Cupriavidus necator: one gene and its partner. The main gene of each other region encodes a partner of the protein of the gene in region 2 in a complex. Links are inferred from orthologs where the notes say so. Each region holds a gene or a part of one and is shown on either strand. Other genes may lie near its edges. The genes, in order: I6H87_RS11450 and I6H87_RS14355.

What was found.
Region 1: the proteins of I6H87_RS14355 (region 2) and I6H87_RS11450 are in contact, whole or in part, in a cryo-EM structure (PDB 8ZAL), measured with the Escherichia coli proteins. The link is inferred for Cupriavidus necator from one-to-one orthologs.

Annotation. Positions count from the first base shown.
Region 1 is NZ_CP066018.1:2,454,317-2,463,955, reverse strand. What follows is about bases 3,048-5,936. They hold I6H87_RS11450 (TolC family outer membrane protein), read left to right. Parts: upstream 3,048-3,677; coding sequence 3,678-5,195; downstream 5,196-5,936. Other genes in these bases: I6H87_RS11445 (META and DUF4377 domain-containing protein), read right to left, coding at 5,263-5,936; I6H87_RS11455 (rhodanese-like domain-containing protein), read left to right, coding at 3,279-3,602; I6H87_RS11460 (protein-L-isoaspartate O-methyltransferase family protein), read left to right, coding at 3,048-3,265. In the rest of the region: I6H87_RS11465 (efflux RND transporter permease subunit), read left to right, coding at 1-2,498; more of I6H87_RS11460, read left to right, coding at 2,612-3,047; more of I6H87_RS11445, read right to left, coding at 5,937-6,087; I6H87_RS11440 (O-antigen ligase family protein), read left to right, coding at 6,444-7,733; I6H87_RS11435 (glycosyltransferase family 4 protein), read left to right, coding at 7,730-8,821; waaA (lipid IV(A) 3-deoxy-D-manno-octulosonic acid transferase), read right to left, coding at 8,830-9,639. UniProt on the Escherichia coli protein: Outer membrane channel, which is required for the function of several efflux systems such as AcrAB-TolC, AcrEF-TolC, EmrAB-TolC and MacAB-TolC. These systems are involved in export of antibiotics and other toxic compounds from the cell.
Region 2 is NZ_CP066018.1:3,070,887-3,080,445, forward strand. What follows is about bases 2,288-5,096. They hold I6H87_RS14355 (HlyD/EmrA/EmrK family protein), read right to left. Parts: upstream 4,416-5,096; coding sequence 3,159-4,415; downstream 2,288-3,158. Other genes in these bases: I6H87_RS14350 (DHA2 family efflux MFS transporter permease subunit), read right to left, coding at 2,288-3,156; I6H87_RS14360 (AdeC/AdeK/OprM family multidrug efflux complex outer membrane factor), read right to left, coding at 4,460-5,096. Outside these bases: dipeptidase PepE, read right to left, coding at 1-540; I6H87_RS14345 (IclR family transcriptional regulator), read right to left, coding at 559-1,341; more of I6H87_RS14350, read right to left, coding at 1,543-2,287; more of I6H87_RS14360, read right to left, coding at 5,097-6,004; I6H87_RS14365 (MarR family winged helix-turn-helix transcriptional regulator), read right to left, coding at 6,108-6,596; translational GTPase TypA, read left to right, coding at 6,785-8,605; I6H87_RS14375 (sterol desaturase family protein), read right to left, coding at 8,653-9,516. UniProt on the Escherichia coli protein: Part of the tripartite efflux system EmrAB-TolC, which confers resistance to antibiotics such as CCCP, FCCP, 2,4-dinitrophenol and nalidixic acid. EmrA is a drug-binding protein that provides a physical link between EmrB and TolC.

The DNA of each region.
Region 1 (9,639 bases), 620 kb from region 2 along the record:
GCCGCGCCGGACAGCCGGTCACGCTGGGCGAGATTGCCGATGTGCGCGACGGCCAGGAAGAGCAGGAAAGCCTGGCGCTGCTGGACGGCAAGCGCGCCCTGTTCCTGTCGGTGGTGAAGGCGCAGGGACAGAACACGGTCGATACCGTCGACGGCCTGGTGCGCATGACCGAGGAAACACGCAAGCTGGTGCCGGCCGGGGTGCAGCTGAACGTGGTCAACGACACCGCGCGCGGCATCCGCAGCAGCGTCAAGGAGGTGCGCTCGACGCTGCTGGAAGGCGCCTTCCTGACGGTGGCGATCGTATTCCTGTTCCTGGGCTCCTGGCGCAGCACGGTGATCACCGGCCTGACGCTGCCGATCGCGCTGATCGGCACCTTCGGCGTGATGTATATGTGCGGCTTCACGCTCAACGTGATCACGCTGATGGCGCTGTCGCTGTGCGTGGGCCTGCTGATCGACGATGCCATCGTGGTGCGCGAGAACATCGTGCGCCACAACCTGATGGGCAAGGACCACCGCAGCGCGGCGCTGGACGGCACCAACGAGATTGGGCTGGCGGTGCTGGCCACCACCTTCTCGATCGTGGCGGTGTTCCTGCCGGTGGGCTTCATGGGCGGCATCATCGGGCGCTTCTTCCACCAGTTCGGCATCACCGTGGTGGCGGCGGTGCTGATCTCGATGTTCGTCTCGTTCACGCTGGACCCGATGCTGTCGTCGGTCTGGCATGACCCGGACCTGCACGGCACCGGCAACAAGAAGAGCTGGTACGGGCGCACGGTGGGGCGGTTGCTGGACTGGTTCTCGGCAAAGATGGACAAGCTTGGCAACGGCTACGCCGGCATGCTGGGCTGGGCGCTGAAGCACCGGCTGGCCACCGCCATCATCGCCGCGGTAACCTTCTTCGGCAGCTTTGCGCTGGTGCCGCTGATCGGCACGGAATTCGTGCCCAATGCCGACCTGGGCGAGACCCAGGTGGGATTCACCACGCCGGTCGGCACCTCGATCGAAGTCACCGAAGCCAAGGTGCGGCAGGTGGAAGCCGCGCTCAAATCGTTCCCCGAAGTGGCCTACACCTACGCCACCATCAACTCGGGCAATGCCTCGGGCCGCAACAATGCGCTGGTGTCGGTGCGCCTGACCGAGCGGCGCTCGCGCCAGCTGTCCACCGCGCAGCTCAACCCGCTGATCCGGCAGCGCCTGGCGGGCATTGCCGGCATCACGCTGACGCTGGTGGGCATGCCCGACGGCGCCGGCGGCCAGAAGGCGATCCAGGTATCGATCCAGGGCGATGACCTGGACGAACTGCGGCGCCTGTCCAGGGAAGCCGGCACGCGCATGAAGGCGATCCGCGGCCTGGCCGACCTGGATTCGAGCATGAAGGACGACCGCCCCACCATCGAGGTGCGCATCCGGCGCGAGCTGGCCTCTGACCTGGGCGTGGGCGTGGCGCAGATCGGCAATGCCCTGCGCCCGCTGCTGGCCGGCGACGCCATCAGCTCATGGCGCGCGCCCGATGACGAGAACTACGACGTGCGCGTGCGCCTGCCCAGGGACGCGCGCACCGGCATGGCCGACCTGAGCGCGCTGATGATCGCCAGCAGCCAGACCAACGCCGACGGCTCGCCCAGGATGGTGCCGCTGCGCCAGATCGCCGAGCTGGTGCCGACCACCGGCGCCAACCAGATCAGCCGGCGCGACCTGAACCGCGAGGTCGAGCTGACCGCCAACGTGGCCGGGCGCTCGGCCGGCGAAGTCGCGCGCGACGTCAAGGCCGCGCTGGACGGCATGAACTGGCCGGCCGGCTACAAGTACCGCTTTGGCGGGTCGACCAAGTCGATGAACGAGTCCTTCGGCTACGCCGTGTCCGCGCTGGCGCTGGCGGTGATCTTCATCTACATGATCCTGGCCTCGCAGTTCGCCAGCTTCTTCCAGCCGATCGCCATCATGACCTCGCTGCCGCTGACGCTGGTCGGCGTGTTCGCGGCGCTGCTGCTGTTCCGCTCGACGCTGAACATGTTCTCGATCATCGGCTTCATCATGCTGATGGGGCTGGTGACCAAGAACGCGATCCTGCTGGTGGACTTCGCCAACCAGGCGCGCCAGGGCCATGTGGACCAGGGTGGAGTTGGCGACGGCCGCCAGCCGCTGTCGCGCGAGGCGGCGCTGGTGGAGGCCGCGCGCGTGCGGCTGCGCCCCATCCTGATGACCACGCTGGCGATGATCTTCGGCATGGTGCCGCTGGCCTTCAGCCTGGGCGAAGGCGCCGAGCAGCGCGCGCCGATGGGCCAGACCGTGATCGGCGGGATCATTACCTCGTCGATCCTGACGCTGGTGGTGGTGCCGGTGATCTATACGTATCTTGATGATTTCGGCGCCTGGCTGCGCCGGCTGTGGCAAGGCAAGCCCGCCAGCGAGCCCGCAGCGCACGCGCAGCCCGCGCCCGGCCGGCAAGCGGCACCGGATCGCCCGGCCCCGGCGGAGGCCAGCGCGGAATGAGCCTGGCGGCGTCTGCAAGGTTAAAATAAAGGGTTTGATAAGACTGTCCGGCCGTGGCACCGCGCGGCCGGCGCACAGACCGACAGCGGTTGGCATTGGTAAGGAATGGCAAGATGGATCTCGAAAAAGCCCGATTCAACATGATCGAACAGCAAATCCGCCCGTGGGACGTGCTGGACCAGGAAATCCTGGACCTGCTGGCGGTAGTCAAGCGGGAGCAGTTCGTCCCGGCCGCGTACGCCTCGCTGGCGTTCGTCGACATGGAGATTCCGCTGCCCGCCGGGCAGAACATGCTGGCGCCGCGCGTGGAAGCCCGCATCCTGCAGGACCTGGCCGTGCGCAAGCATGAGAACGTGCTGGAAATCGGCGCCGGCTCCGGCTACATGGCCGCCCTGCTGGCCAACCGCGCGCGCCACGTGCTGACCGTGGACATCGTGCCCGAGCTGGTCGAGCTGGCCCGCACCAACCTGGCCAACGCGGGCGTCACCAACGTCGACGTGGCCGAAGGCAACGCCGCCGACGGCTGGAGCGCCGCCGCGCCCTACGACGTGATCTGCATCTCGGGCTCGCTGCCGGCGATTCCGCAGTCGATCCTGTCGCAGGTCAAGGTGGGCGGCCGCATCGCCGCCTTCATCGGCGAACTGCCGGTAATGGAAGCGCGCCTGGTCACACGCGTGTCCGAGACCGAATACCAGGTCGTCAACCTGTTCGAAACCGCGGTCAAGCCCCTGCAGGGCGCGGCCCGGCCGTCGCAATTCCAGTTCTGAGGACAGATCCACCATGCAGGTCATCAAAGCGACCGAACTGGCCCAGTGGCTGGCCGATGCCAGCCGCGCCAAGCCGGTCCTGCTCGACGTGCGTGAAGGCTGGGAGGTGCAGACCTGCGCCATGCCCGGCATCACCCACATCCCGATGCGGGACATCCCCGCGCGCGCGGCCGAACTCGACGAAGACGCCGACATCGTCTGCATCTGCCACCACGGCGCACGCAGCATGCAGGTGGCGGCCTACCTGGAGCGCCAGGGCTACGGCAAGGTCTACAACCTGACCGGCGGCGTCGACGCCTGGGCCAGCGATGTCGACCCGGCCATGCCGAAGTACTGAAGCGGCAGTCCAGCACAGCAACACCAAGAAGAATCGACTGTAGCCGCGGCCCGCGCCCGGCAACCTGGAGCTTTCATGACGTTTGCGCCCAACGCCCTGCCCGGAGTGATCCGGACACGCCTGGCGATCGCGGTTTCCCTGCTTGCCCCGCTGCTGGCCATGATGCCGGCGGCACCGGCAAGCGCGGCCGACCTGCTGCAGGTCTATCGCGATGCGCAAGCCAATGACGCGCAGTTTGCCAGCGCGCGCTCGCAGCTGCTGGCCACGCGCGAGCGGCTGCCCCAGGGCCGCGCCGGGCTGCTGCCGCAGGTGGTCGGCACCGCGGGCGCCAACCGCACCAAGCTCGACCAGACCGCTTCGCTGCCGGTCGGCGCCGGGGCCAGCGCCTCCGGCACGCGCTTCTTCAACAACAACAACTGGCAGCTGCAACTGAGCCAGCCGCTGTTCCGCTGGGACCGCTGGGAAACCTACAAGCAGGGCGAACTGGCGTCGCTGGCCGGTGAAGTCAGCTTCCACCAGGCCGAGCTCGACCTGATCACGCGCAGCGCGCAGGCCTACTTCGACGTGCTGGCGGCACAGGACAACCTCTACCTGGCACGCGCGCAGAAGAAGGCCATCTCCGAGCAGCTGGAGCAGGCCAAGCGCAATTTCGAAGTCGGCACCGCCACCATCACCGACACCAACGACGCCCAGGCCCGCTATGACCTGGCCACCTCGACCGAAATCGCCGCGCAGAGCGACCTTGAGATCAAGCGCGCCACGCTGCAGCAGATCACCGGCAAGCCGGTCGACGAAGTGCTGGGCCTGCGCCCCGAGGCACCCATCCCCGGCCCGCAGCCGCCCGACGTCAACGCCTGGGCCGCGCAGGCAGAGACCAGCAACCTGCAGGTGAACCTGGCCAGCTACAACCTGGAAACCGCCCAGCGCGAAACCAACAAGGCCAAGGCCGGCCACCTGCCCTCGGTCGACCTGGTGGCCTCGTACGGCTTCACCAATCAGACCGGCAGCGCCACGCAGGCGATCTCCACCCATTACAACGCCTCGCAGATCGGCGTGCAGCTGACCATGCCGATCTTCGCCGGCGGCCAGATCCAGTCGCGCGTGCGCGAGACCCTGGCCCTGGCCGACAAGGCCGCCAGCGACCTGGAATTCGCGCGCCGCAGCGCCGCGCAGACGGCCCGCCAGACCTACTCCGGCGTGTCCAACGGCCTGGCCCAGGTCAAGGCCCTGGAAGCCGCCGAACGCTCGGCCACCAGTGCGGTGGAATCCAACCAGCTCGGCTATGAAGTGGGCGTGCGCATCAATATCGACGTGCTCAACGCCGAAGCGCAACTGTTTTCGACCCGGCGCGACCTGGCCAAGGCCCGCTACGACACCATCATGAACGGCCTGAGGCTGAAGGCCTCCACTGGCGTGCTGCAGGAAGCCGATGTGGTGCAGATCAACACCCTGCTGACCTCTTCGCCGGGCGCGCTGTACAAGCTGCCCGCGCCCGCCCAGGCCGGCGCCAGGGCCCCGGCAAACCCGCGCGCCTCGGTCGAGCGCCGCGGCACGCGGCGCGAAGCCACGCCTGCCGGCGCACCGCGCTCCTGATCCTCCGCAGCACGCCGCAAAGCAAGACGGGCCGCAACTGCGGCCCGTTTGCGTGAACGGCGTCGCACTACTTCGCCCGCGTACGCGACTCCACCTTCAGCAGCTGCCAGCGGATCGACGACGCATCCGCCGGCGGGTTCGGCACCTGGTACTCGCGCACTCGCAGCGTGTAGGCCACGCCCGGCTCAAAATCCAGCCCCTCGATCGGGCCATACCAGAGCTGCCACGGCGCCTCCGGCGATTCGCGCCAGCGGTAGCACGTCATCTTGCCCACGCCCGAGCACTCCACGCGCTGCGAATCGATATAGACCACCTTCTCCACGCCGCCGGCCTCCACGCTCGCACCGCGCCTGCCCACGCCTTCGCGCTCGACAAACTGCAGCAGGTCGCCGCCGGCGGTCTTCCAGATGATCTGCCGGCCCGTGCTGCCCGCCGACGGCTGCGTGCCGACCGTGGCAAACGGCGTCTGCATCGCCTTGAGCAACGCCGATTCCAGTTCCATGCGCGGCGGCGGGCAAGCCATGCGCGTGCCGGCGATGCGGTCGAAGCGGATGCCGGTATCGGTCTTGCCATAGCTGCCGGTAAAGCGGTTGCAGCCACTGGTACCGCTGACCGTGCCCTGCGCGGCATCGATGCCCTCATTGAACTCAAAAATGATGGGCTGGCCGTTGTCGCCGTGCGGGATATCGCGCTGCGCGCCGTCGGGCTGCTGCCAGCGCACCAGTTCCCAGCGGCTGGGGCCGGAGGGTTGGGTCTGGTTGAGGTTGGTGCCGGCGGAGGGGAGATCAGGCGCCGGCGCGGTCGTGCAGGCCCCGAGCATGACTGCCACCAGCAAGGCGGCCGCGCTGCGGGCAGCCAGGGAGAAGGGGAACAGGCTGGTACGGCTGTGCATGAAGGACTCCTGTAACAGGCCGCTCAAGACGGCCGCATGGATGCAATCGACAGATCTGACAAAGGGCATGCCGAAAAGTGCACCCTACTGATACATCAGTTTAGCAAGGCGGTTGCGCCAAAGCGCCGGTGAAGCATCGATTGAATCACATACATTCTGTAACGTCCCAACCGGTTCGGCGGGCTAGGATGCGAAACATCAAGAAATCCCACCCTGACCATCCGATATAATTGCCTCGCCCGGCGCAGCAATGTGACCGACAGGCTCCGCTGCTCAACAGGCGGCAACAAAATAATAAGAAGGATGGATCGGCCCGCATCCCGAGTGCACAACCCTTCCTCCGGAAACCTCTCTCCATGCTCTTGATGACGAGATTGCAGAGATCCCAATCGTATGGGGTCGACAAAGCTCTGTACCTGGCCGCCTGTGCCGTTCTGGCAGCGTTCCCTGCGCTGATGTTTGTCAAGCCGACGGTTAGCAACCTCTGCTACGGACTCCTGCTCGGCTGGAGCGCCATCACTCTCGTTGCCGGCGGGCGCGAGGGCCGGACGGAATGTGGGGGGCTGTTGCGCAGGTACTGGTTCTTCATGCTGGCCATGGCGGCGTTGCCGCTGGCAGTGCTGTTGCAGCAACTGCTGTCGGGGGCGGAGGAGCCGCATGTTTCTTACCTTTACCTGCGCTTTGCTTTGTTCATTCCGTTGGTTTTTGGGATGGTACGGCTTGGCAGGGGTGGGATGCGGAGCGTGCAGTGGGGTTTCGTGGTCTGTGCACTCCTTTCCGCGGCTTGGATCCACGAGGCGACAGCTGCCGGTCGCCCAGTTCACGTAGGGTCCTCGAATATCATTCCCCTTAGCAATCTTTCCATGCTGATGGGAATACTCGCCCTGATTTCAATTGGATGGGATCGTCCCAGGGACTACCTGCAATCGGGCCTGAAGCTGCTGGCAGGCTTTGCCGGCCTGTACGCCTCATACATGAGCGGCACGCGTGGCGGCTGGCTCGCCATCCCCGTGCTGGCATTTATTGCGCTAGCTGCATCACACAGGCTGACGCGGATGCACAAGGCGGCGGCCATGGTTGGGCTGGCTGGCCTCATGGGCCTCGCGTGGCTCGGCAGCGCCCGCGTGCAGCAGCGCACGGCAGACGTTGTATCCGAAGTGTCTCAATTCGCTCAGCATGTAACCCCGGACACCCCAACCGGGATACGGCTACAGCTCTGGCGAGCCTCACTGGAACTGATACAGGCTCACCCCTGGACCGGCGTGGGGCCAGAGAACTTCGAGCGGACCTTGCAAACGCTTGAGGCGCAGCATGTGATCACCCCGCTGGCTGCCACCATGCCGCATTCACACAACGAACTCCTGCATGCTACGGCCACACTCGGCATCCCGGGACTACTGGCAATCCTTGCCCTGTATCTGGTACCGGCCGCCTTCTTCCTGCGCCACCTTGGCAATGCAGACCGGGGCACGCAGGTTGCCAGCGCCATGGGCCTGGCCCTGTGCTGCGGCTTCATGGTGTTCGGCCTGACCGAGGTCATGTTCGCCACGACCCTGGTCAATGCCTTCTACAGCCTGATCATGGCCGTTTGCTTTGCCTATGTGGTTGCGCGCAAGGACGCATTGCCTGCGCGGGCGGCCAGTTGAGCCAGGACTCACGACGCCACATCTGCTTCCTGACCGGTACCTTGAACGCGATGGCCGGCGCGGAGCGGATGACCGCAACGATCGCCAATGCGCTGGCCGATCTTGGCCATCGTGTCACGATCCTGAGCCTCTGGGATGCTGCCAGCCGGTTCCCTCTGCATCCACGCGTGCACCATGAAGCGCTGTTCGCGCAACGGCCCTCCTTCAAACGCGCCTATTTCGCCACGGTCGCCGGCATCCGCAGGCACTGCACCGCGCATCGCATCGATGTGCTGGTACAGGTCGACACCATGCTTGAACTCTTCGTGCTGCCTGCCACCCTCGGCCTGGGCCTGCACCATATCGCGTGGGAGCATTGCCATTTCGACGAGGATCTCGGCAAGCCGGCACGCAAGGTGGCACGTCGGCTGGCCGCGCAGTTCTGCCGGCAGGTGGTCGTGCTGACAGAACGGGACCGCCGCCGCTGGCGTGAGGCACTGCGGCCGCGCAGCGAGGTCGTCTGCCTGCCGAATCCGCTGCCATTTCCGATCCCGGCCGAACCCGCGCCACGCATGCAGAAGACCGTGCTGGCCATGGGCCGGCTGGTTCCGGCGAAAGGCTTCGATGTCTTGCTGCGCGCCTGGCAGAAGGTGGCGCAAGCGGAACCGGAATGGCAACTGGTCATCCACGGCGAAGGCGAAGAGCGCCCTGCCCTCACTGCACTGATCGGCCAGCTGCAACTGCAAGACCGGGCCAGCCTGCCGGGTATCTGCCAGGATCCGGCGCAGGCCTACGGGCATGCATCGATCTTCTGCCTGAGTTCGCGCTATGAGGGATTCGGGCTGGTGCTGATCGAAGCGATGGCCTTTGGCCTGCCGATCATATCGACCGATTGCGAGACCGGACCCCGCGAACTGCTTACCCCGGGGCAGGATGCTCTGGTGGTTGCCGCGGATGATGCCGATGCGCTGGCCAAGGCGCTGCTGACAGTGATCCGCCAGCCGGAACTGGCGAGCCGCCTTGGCGCCGGCGGCCGCGACAAGGCAAGCCAATTCACGCTGGAGCGGCTTGCGCTGCAGTGGGATGCCCTGGTCAAGGCACCAGGGTAGGCACCGGATCAGCCTTCCAGCGCCGGGGCCAGCGCAGCGAGGGTGCGCACGGTGGCGCCCCGATGCAGGCCTGCAAAGGTCTGCGCATGCGCGCGCATATCCGCCAGCCGGGCTGGATCGGCCAGCACGCTTGCCGCGATGCGCATCAGCGCATCGGCATTGTCGACGCGCAGGCAAGCGCCCGCGGCAATCGCGTCTTCCGTCGCCTGCGCAAAGTTGAAGGTATGCGGACCGACCAGCACCGGCGTGCCGACCGCGCAGGCTTCGATCAGGTTCTGCCCCCCGAGCGGCAACAGGCTGCCACCGATAAAGGCAAGATCCGACGCAGCAAAGTACATCGCCATCTCGCCCATCGAATCGCCCAGCACGATATCGGCAGTCAGCGGCGACTGGATGCCGTCAAGATCCAGTGCACTCCGGCGCTCGACCGAGAACCCCGCACGCGCCGCCATCGCGGCGACTTCATCGAAGCGCTGCGGGTGACGGGGGATCAGCAGCAGAGCGGGACGCGGGACATCGCCCGCCAGTGATTGCCAACGGGAGAACGCGTCGAGCAACATCGGCTCCTCTCCCTCGCGCGTGCTGGCGGCTGCCAGCACCGCACGCGTGCCAATGACCTTGCGCAACTGCTCGCCCAGCGCAACGCCTGCCGGCGCCGGCTGCATATCGAACTTCAGGTTGCCGGTGATCTGCACCGCCGGCACGCCCAACGCCTGAAAGCGCTCGGCATCACCCGCCGTCTGCGCCAGCACGCCCGCAAAATCCGCATACATGACCGCCGCAGCGCGCCCAAACCGCGCCGTGCGCCGGAAGCTGCG
Region 2 (9,559 bases):
TTCGGCCAGGCGCTGGTCGCGCGTTTCGCCGCGGAAGCCGGGCACGACCAGGTTGAAGTAGTGCGGGTTGATCTGGAAGGGGACCAGCGCCAGCGCGTCCAGGCCGCCCGGGTCGGCCACCGGCATGTCGTTGGTGGTGCTGATGGTCGGGCAGGCCAGGTTGGCGCCAGCGCTCCAGCCGATATAGCGCGCCGCACCGGATCGCACCCGCGCCGAGATCGCCGCCAGCAGGCCGCGCTCGCGCAGGCATTGCAGCAAGCGGAACGTGTTGCCGCCGCCAACGACGATCAGTTCAGCCGCCTCGATGGCGCGCACGGCTGCCGCCGGCTCGGCCTGCCGGTGCAGCGATTGCACCGCGATGCCGACCGGCGCGAAGGCGTCGCGGACCAACGTCTCGTAGGTGTCCCAGTCGCGCGTGACCCCGGCGAACGGGATGAAGCAGGCAGTCTTGCGGCCGGCGGCCAGGTCCCGGATTGCCGCCTGGGCGTGGACCAGGTAGCCGGCGTCGCTGCTGGAGTTGCTGAGTAACAGGAGTTCCATAAGTCGTTGCGGCGAAGTCTAGATAAGTGGGGTGGCGTCGAGCCACAGTGGGTCGCCGATGCGCTGTCCCACGGGTGCCACGGCCTGCACCAGCGTCGCGCGCAGCGCCTGGGCCTGGGCCTGGCTGACCTGCATCGCGGTGAAAGACAGGCACAGCCCACGCACGTCGCCTGAGAGCGGATCTGCCAGCGTGGCGGCCACGGCGCCGATGCCGGGCATGCCTTCATTCACGGCGATGGCGCTGCGCTCGGCGCGGGCCGTCGCCACACGCTCGCGCAGCTCGGCGACCGTGGCGGGACAGCCTGCGGGTGCATCCGGCAGCTTGCGGGTGCCGGCGGCGCCATAGCGCGAGTTGAATTCAGGCTCGGGCAGGCGCGACAGCAGTACCCGGCCCATCGCTGTGGTGAATGCCGGCCGGCGTGCGCCGGGCGGTGACAGCACCTGCACCGGGTTGCTTCCGTTCAGGCGTTGCAGCACGACGGTGTCGGTGCCGTCCAGCATCGACAGGTAGGCGGTGAAGCCGGTGGCATCGGACAGCGTGGCCAGGATCTCGCGGCATTGCTCGTCGAAAGGATGCGCCTGTGCAGCAGCCTGCGCGGCGCGGATCAGCAGCGCGCCAGGGCGGTAGCGCCGCGTGGACGGCTGCAGTTCCAGCAGGCGGTAGCGCACCATCTGGGCGAGCAGGCGCGAGGCCGAGCTCTTGGCAAGGCCAAGTTCGTCCAGGACATCGTTAAAAGTGATCTCGTGCCGGTGATGCCCGAACATGTCCAGGACGCTTTCCACGCCTTCAAGAATGCTCACTCCGCCGCTCCATGCTCCACGTCTTCTTACCTGTTTATGGTTCCATTTTTTGGAACCAAGGTTCCGTAAATTGGTTTGCAAATAATAGAGGCACGAAGACAGGAACACAAGGGGGACATTCCCGGCGCGGCAACGCCGCGGCGAAGCAAAAAAAAACGGCCCCGATCAGGGGCCAAGTTCTTGAAAACCGGAGAGGTGGGGTCAGTGCGCCGCCAACGCATCCGCTGACCCGCCGCCGCCCTTGGCCGGCCGCGTCAGCCAGACAAAGCCGATCAGCACGAAGAACAGCATCCCCGAGATCCAGAAGATATCGTTGGCGCCGAGCATGGCCGCCTGCTGGGTGATATTGCGCTCGATCACGCCGATCGCCTGGGCCTGGCTCATGCCCATCTGCATCAGGTGGTTGAGCTGGTCGTGGTAGGCCGGGTTGTACGGGGTGACCTGTTCCACCAGTTGCGCATGGTGCAGCGCCGTCCGGTTTTCCCAGAGCGTGGTCGAAATCGAAGCGCCGATGGCCCCGAACGTGATCCGGACGAAGTTGGACAGTCCTGACGCCGCCGGAATCCTTTCCGGCGGCTGGCCCGACAGGATGATCGAGGTCAACGGGATGAAGAACATCGCCATGGCTGCGCCCTGGATCAGGGTCGGGATCATCAGCGTGCGGGTGTCCACCTGGGTCGTGAAGCCGGCGCGCATCAGGCTGACGATGCCGAAGGTGATGAACGCGGCCGTGGCCACCCAGCGGGCATCCATTTTCGGCAGGTTCTTGCCAATCAGCGGCGACAGCAGGATCGCAAAGATCCCTACCGGCGCCATCACGATGCCCGCGTCCGTGGCCGTATAGCCGACAATCGTCTGCAGCCACAGCGGCAGGATCACCAGGTTGCCGAAGAACAGCCCGTATGCCACGGAGATGGCGACCACGCCGGCGCTGAAGTTGCGGCCCTTGAACAGGCTGATATCGACGACCGGGTGCTTCTCATGGCTTTCCCAGATCAGGAAGAACAGGAAACCGACAATCGCCACCAGCGTCAGCACCACGATCTCGGTCGAGTGGAACCAGTCCAGTTCCTTGCCCTTGTCGAGCATCAGCTGCATCGAGCCCACCCAGATCACCAGCAGCGCCAGGCCGATGCGGTCGATCGGCAGCACCCTGGTCGGGGTTTCGCGGTCCTTGTAGATGGCCCAGGTGACATAGGCCGTGACGATGCCCACCGGCACGTTGATGTAGAAGATCCACGGCCAGGTCATGTTGTCCGAGATCCAGCCGCCCAGCAGCGGGCCCATGATCGGCGCCACCAGCGTGGTCATGCCCCACAGTGCCAGTGCCATGGTGCTCTTCTGCGGCGGATAGCTCGACAGCAGCAGCGACTGCGACAGCGGGATCATCGGCCCGGCCACCGCGCCCTGCAGGACCCGTGCGGCCAGCAGCGTCTCGAGGTTGGGAGCGACGCCGCACAGCCACGATGCCAGCACGAACAGCAGGATCGAGGTGATGAACAGCCGCACCGCGCCGAAGCGCGTGGTCAGCCAGCCGGTCAGCGGCACCGAGATCGCATTGGCCACCGCAAACGAGGTGATGACCCATGTGCCCTGGTTGGGCGCCACGCCCAGGTCGCCTGAAATCGCCGGGATCGATACGTTGGCGATCGACGAGTCCAGCACGTTCATGAACGTGGCCAGTGACAGCGCGATGGTGCCGACCACCAGCTTGCCGCCGGTCAGCGGCTGCGGCTGCTGCGGTGCCAGCGGCCGGACGGGCCGCGCCGGCGCCTGGCTGCCGCCGGACTGCGCGGCGGAGGGGGAGATGGCCATGGTCAGGTGTTGGCGGGCTTGGCGTTGGCGGCGCTGGCCGAGGGCAGGCCGGTGCTGCGGCCGCCGTTGTTGGCGGCGATGATGCGCGCGATCAGCTGGTCGGCGTCCTGCGCAACCTTGTCGTAGACATCGGTCTGCATCGGCTTGGCCGGCGCGGCAGGGGCCATGGCGGCGCCTTCCTCGCGGCGCACGTCGACCTTGACGGTCATCGACAGGCCCACGCGCAGCGGGTGGTCCTTGAGCTGCTGCGGGTCAAGCGCGATGCGCACCGGCAGGCGCTGCACCACCTTGATCCAGTTGCCGGTGGCGTTCTGCGCCGGCAGCAGCGAGAAGGCCGAGCCGGTACCTGCCGAGAAGCCTGCGACCTTGCCCTGGTATTCCACCTTGGAGCCGTACACGTCGGCTTCCAGCGTCACCGGCTGGCCGATGCGCATATGCGTGATCTGCACTTCCTTGAAGTTGGCGTCGACCCAGACCTGGTCCAGCGGCACCACGGCCATCAGCGGCGCGCCGGCGGCCACGCGCTGGCCGACCTGCACCGAGCGCTTGGCAACGTAGCCGGTGACCGGCGCCGGCATGGCCGAGCGCGCGAACGACAGGTAGGCCGAGCGCAGGCTGGCGGCGGCGCGCTGCACGTTGGGGTGCTTCTCCACCGTGGTCTGGTCGGTCAGCACCTTGTTCGACGCCAGCTGCTCGCGCGCGGCCAGCAGCGCCGACTCCGCACCCTTGAGCGCGGACTGCGCATGCGAGATCTCTTCATTCGAGACCGCGCCCGAGCCGGCGATGGCCTGGCGGCGGCGCAGGTCGTCGCGGGCCTTGGCCACGTCGGCTTCGCGCAGCGCCACGTTGGCGGCGAGCGAGCCGTTGTTGACGTACAGCGTGCGCACTTCGCGCACGGCCTGTGCCAGCTGGGCCTCGGCCTGTTCCAGTGCCACTTGCGAATCGGCGCGATCAAGCTGGATCAGCGGCTGGCCGGCGGTGACCAGCTGCGTGTCGTCGGCGGAGATCGACACCACGGTGCCGCCCACCAGCGGCGTGACCTGGACCACGTTGCCGGCGACATAGGCGTCGTCGGTGTTTTCAAAGTGGCGGGCGTACATGCCCCAGTAAACGCCATAGCCGATGCCGGCGACCACGATTGCCGCGGTCAGCGACAGCAGCATGCGCTTGCGCTTGCCGTTGTTGTTGGTGGTGGCCGGCGCTTGCTGGGCAGGGTGCTGGGGGGCGTTGGTGCCGGCCGCTTGCTGGTTGTTGCTCATGATGTCTTCTGAATAATCTTGTCTTCGATCACTGGGTGCGCGGATCAGCCGCGGGCGCCCGCCTGGGTGTTGTGCTGTTGCTGCGCCGGTCCGTGGCCCGCGCTCTCGTGGCCTTCCGCAGGCTCCTCGTAGCCGCCGCCGAGCGCCTTCATCAGGCCCATCTGCAGGTCCAGCCGGCGCGCCTGCAGGTCGGTCGCCAGGCGGCGCTGCTGCAGCACATTGCTCTCGGCGTTCAGCACGGTCAGCTGCGTGCCCAGGCCGGCCTTGTAGCGGGTGGTGGCCAGCGCATAGGCGTGCTCGGCCAGGTCCAGCGCTTCGCGCTGGGTCTGGATCTGCTTGTCGACGCTGCGGATGCTGGTCATGGTGTCGGCGGTCTCGCGCAGCGCATCGACCAGGGCCTGGTTGTAGTTGGCCACGGCGATGTCGTAGCCGGCGTACTTGCCCTTCAGGTTGGCGCGCAGCTTGCCGCCTTCGAAGATCGGCAGGCGGATGGTCGGGCCGATGCCGAAGGTGCGGCTGACGCCCATCAGCAGGTTGGACGGATCCAGCGCGGCCAGGCCGGCAAAGGCGGTCAGGCTGACGTCAGGCAGGAACTCTTTCTTGGCGACACTGATGTCCTTGGACGCCGCCTCCACGCGCCAGCGTGCCGCCACCAGGTCCGGCCGGCGGCCCAGCAGGCCGATGGTCAGGTTGTCGGGCAGCGTCGGCGTGGCCTGCGCCAGCAGCACCGGGCGCTGGATCTGCAGGCCGCGGTCCGGGCCCTTGCCCAGCAGCGCTGCAAGCTGGTTGCGCGCCAGGGCGATTTCCTCGTCGACGCGCTGCAGGTCGGTGCGCGAAGCAGCCACCGTGCCGCGCGCCTGCGTGGTCTCGACCTGGGTGTCGAGGCCGGCGGCCAGGCGCTGGCGCGACAGCTCGGTCAGGTCGCTGCGCTGGGCGATGGCGCGCTCTGCCACGTCGTGCTGGGCATACAGCGCAGCCAGGCGGGCGTAGTTGCGGGCGATCGAGGTGGCCAGGATCAGGCGCGAGGCCTGGCTTTCCGCCTCGGCGGCGCGGTCGTCGGAGAGCGCGGCTTCGAGCGCGTCGCGGTTCTTGCCCCAGAAATCGAAGTCATAGGACAGGCCCACCTGCAGGCGCGACTGGTTCTGCCACGATCCCGCCAGCGGGGTGCCTTCGAACAGGTCTTTCTCGGAGAAGCGCTGGCGGATCAGGCTGCCTTCGAACTCAAGGTGCGGATAGAGCGCGCTGCGGGTGGCATCGGCCATGGCGCGCGAGGCTTCCACGCGGGCGAACGCGGCCTGCAGGCTCGGGTTGTCCTTGACCGCCTCATCGACCAGGGCGCTCAGCTGGGGGTCCTTGAACTGCGCGACCCAATCCTGCGAGGGCCACTGGCCATGCTCGTCGGGCAAGGTCTGCGAGGTGGCCATCGTGGCCGGGTCGGCCACGGTCTGCGTGCTGTGCGAATTGCCAAGGGCCGCGCAGCCGGCCAGCACCGCCACGGCCACGGCGGTCAGCGCCAGTGTGCCGGCGCGGCGCACGAGCGCGCTTGTGCGGGCTGGCTGGGAGGCTTGGGGAGTGAGAGCTGGTTTCATGATGACGCTCCGTTGCCGGAGCCATGCTGTTTTTTTCTACGGGCTGTTGCGGGGTCCGGTTGACCGGACGTTCTGGCTTGCCGGAAGCCGGCAGGCACGCCCGCTACCCGCTGTTGTTTTCGATGATCCGTCGCAGCATGCTGCGCAGCAGTTGGATCTCATCCTCGGAAAAACCGCGGAAGTGGTGGGCAAGCACCTTGCAGAAGATGGCGGGCAGCCGTTCCACCAGTTCCTGGCCCTGTGGCGTGACCGACAGGTCGACCACGCGGCGGTCGGCGTCGCGGCGCCGGCGTTCGATCAGCCCGCGCTTTTCCATGCGGCTGAGCAGGCGCGTGACCGAGCCCATGTCGGTATTCAGTTCGCGGCCCAGGTCGGTGACGGTCGAGGCGCGGCCGGTCGCCAGCATCATCAGGCAGCTGGCTTGTGCCTGCGTGATGTCCAGGCTGCTGACTTCCTGCTCGACCCCGTGCGCCAGCATGTTCCTGGCGCGCTGCATCAGGTAGCCGACGCTGTCGCACATCTGGTACTGGGCGGGATCGAACAGGCCGGCCGTGGATTCGGCTGGTTGATCGGAGGAAGGGAGCCGTGACATCTTTGCCTTTGCAATCTTTGCTGAGGCAAATATATGTTCACGTTTAACGATAAGCAAGAACGGAAATTGGTTATTCCACTTTTCGCAATGATATTCATTCGGTAAGTGGCGGTTCCGATCAACGCGTCTTGCGCTGCAACATGCTAGAATGTTGGGTTACCTCAGATTCTCCAAAGCGAGACGCAGCAATGACCCGCGCCATCCGAAATATCGCCATCATCGCCCACGTCGATCATGGCAAGACCACCCTGGTCGACCAGCTCCTGCGCCAGGCAGGCACCTTCCGCGACAACCAGCAAGTCGCCGAGCGGGTGATGGACTCGAACGACCTGGAAAAGGAACGCGGGATCACGATTCTCGCGAAGAACTGTGCCGTCGAGTACAACGGCACCCATATCAATATCGTCGACACCCCGGGCCACGCCGACTTCGGCGGTGAAGTGGAGCGCGTGCTGTCGATGGTCGACGGCGTGCTGCTGCTGGTCGATGCGGTCGAGGGCCCGATGCCCCAGACCCGCTTCGTCACGCGCAAGGCGCTGGCGCTGGGCCTGAAGCCGATCGTGGTGGTCAACAAGATCGACCGCCCGGGCGCGCGCCCGGACTGGGTCATCAACCAGACCTTCGACCTGTTCGACAAGCTGGGCGCCACCGACGAGCAGCTCGACTTCCCGGTGATCTACGCCTCGGGCCTGAACGGCTTTGCCGGCCTGACCGAAGACGTGCGCGACGGCGACATGAAGCCGCTGTTCGAGACCGTGCTGGACAAGGTGCCGGTGCGTGACGACGATCGGGACGGCCCCCTGCAGCTGCAGATCATCTCGCTGGACTACTCCAGCTACGTCGGCAAGATCGGCGTGGGCCGCATTTCGCGTGGCCGCGCCCGTCCGCTGCAGGACGTGGTGGTCAAGTTCGGCCCGGAAGGCAACCCGATCAAGGGCCGCATCAACCAGGTGCTGAAGTTCCAGGGCCTGGAGCGCGAGATCGTGTCCGAGGCCGAAGCCGGCGACATCGTGCTGATCAACGGCATCGAAGAACTGGGTATCGGCTGCACCGTGTGCGCGCCGGAGGCCCAGGACGCGCTGCCGATGCTGAAGGTGGACGAGCCGACGCTGACCATGAACTTCTGCGTCAACACCTCGCCGCTGGCCGGCCGTGAAGGCAAATTCGTGACCAGCCGCCAGCTGCGCGAGCGCCTGGACCGCGAACTGAAGTCCAACGTGGCGCTGCGCGTGGCCGATACCGGCGACGACACCATCTTTGAAGTGTCTGGCCGCGGTGAACTGCACCTGACCATCCTGCTGGAAAACATGCGCCGCGAAGGCTACGAGCTGGCCGTGTCGCGTCCGCGCGTGGTGTTCAAGGAAATCGACGGCGTCAAGTGCGAGCCGTACGAACTGCTGACCGTGGACGTCGAAGACAGCCACCAGGGCGGCGTGATGGAAGAGCTGGGCCGCCGCAAGGGCGAACTGCTCGACATGGCGTCGGACGGCAAGGGCCGTACCCGCCTGGAATACCGCATCCCGGCCCGTGGCCTGATCGGTTTCCAGGGCGAGTTCATGACGCTGACGCGCGGCACCGGCCTGATCAGCCATATCTTCGACGACTACGCGCCGGTGCGCGAGGGCGGCCTGGGCGAGCGCCACAACGGCGTGCTGATCTCGCAGGACGACGGCGACGCCGTGGCTTACGCGCTGTGGAAGCTGCAGGACCGTGGCCGCATGTTCGTCAAGCCGGGCGATGCGCTGTACGAAGGCATGATCATCGGCATCCACAGCCGCGACAACGACCTGGTGGTCAACCCGATCAAGGGCAAGCAGCTGACCAACGTTCGTGCTTCGGGTACAGACGAAGCCGTGCGCCTGGTGCCGCCGATCCAGATGTCGCTCGAATATGCGGTGGAATTCATCGCCGACGACGAACTGGTCGAGCTCACGCCCAAGAGCATCCGCCTGCGCAAGCGCCACCTGAAGGAGCACGAGCGCAAGCGTGCTTCCCGCGAAGGCGCATAAGCGCTGACGCCGGCAATAAAAAAACCGCGCCCCGAAGGCGCGGTTTTTTATTGCGTGCCGGGCAGCGGCTCCAGTGCCGGTGCGCGCGGGCTGCGCCACTCGGGCGGCTTCCACAGGTAGCGCAGGTCGCGATCGCGCCAGGCATCGGCGAACATGTCACGCCATTCGTGGAAGGTCAGCGTCAGCGGGTTATGGGTGCGCACCTGGCGGGTGATGCCGTACACCGGGGCCTCATGCTCGGGGACGAAGGTGCCGAACAGGCGGTCCCAGATCGTCAGCACACCGGCGTAGTTGCGGTCGATGTACTGCGGGTTCTTCGCATGGTGGACGCGATGGACCGATGGCGTATTCAGTAGCGACTCGATCAGCTGCCAGCGTTGCCCCAGCCGCGTATGCACGAAGAACTGGAAGGCCAGGTTCACGCCGACCGCCAGGATCACCCAGTCCGGCGTGAAGCCGATCCATGCCAGCGGAATCCAGAACAGCCACATGCCTGAGAGCGGATACGTCAGGCTCTGCCGGAACGCCGTCGAGAAATTCATGCCTTCCGACGAATGGTGCGTCACGTGCGAAGCCCACAGCCAGCGCACGCGGTGGCTGGCGCGGTGGAACCAGTAATAGAGAAAGTCCTGCAGCAGCAATAGCAGCGCGAATGACCACAGGGTCTCGGGCATGGCGCGCAGGCCGTGCTGGTAGCACCAGGTATAGACCGTGCGGATCATCAGCCAGAGGAAGAACGCATCCGAGGCCTGGTGCATCAGCGCCAGCGCTGCGTTGGATACGGTGTCGCGCAGGCTGTAGACGGTCGGGTCGCGGCGGGCCCAGTACCATGCCTCGGCGCCGATGGTCAGCAGGAACACTGGCGCAAAGGCCAGCAGCACCAGTCCGGGATCGAGCGATTCAGTGTTCATGCCGCCAGTTTGCATATTCCGCATGGAATTGCCACGAGGGACT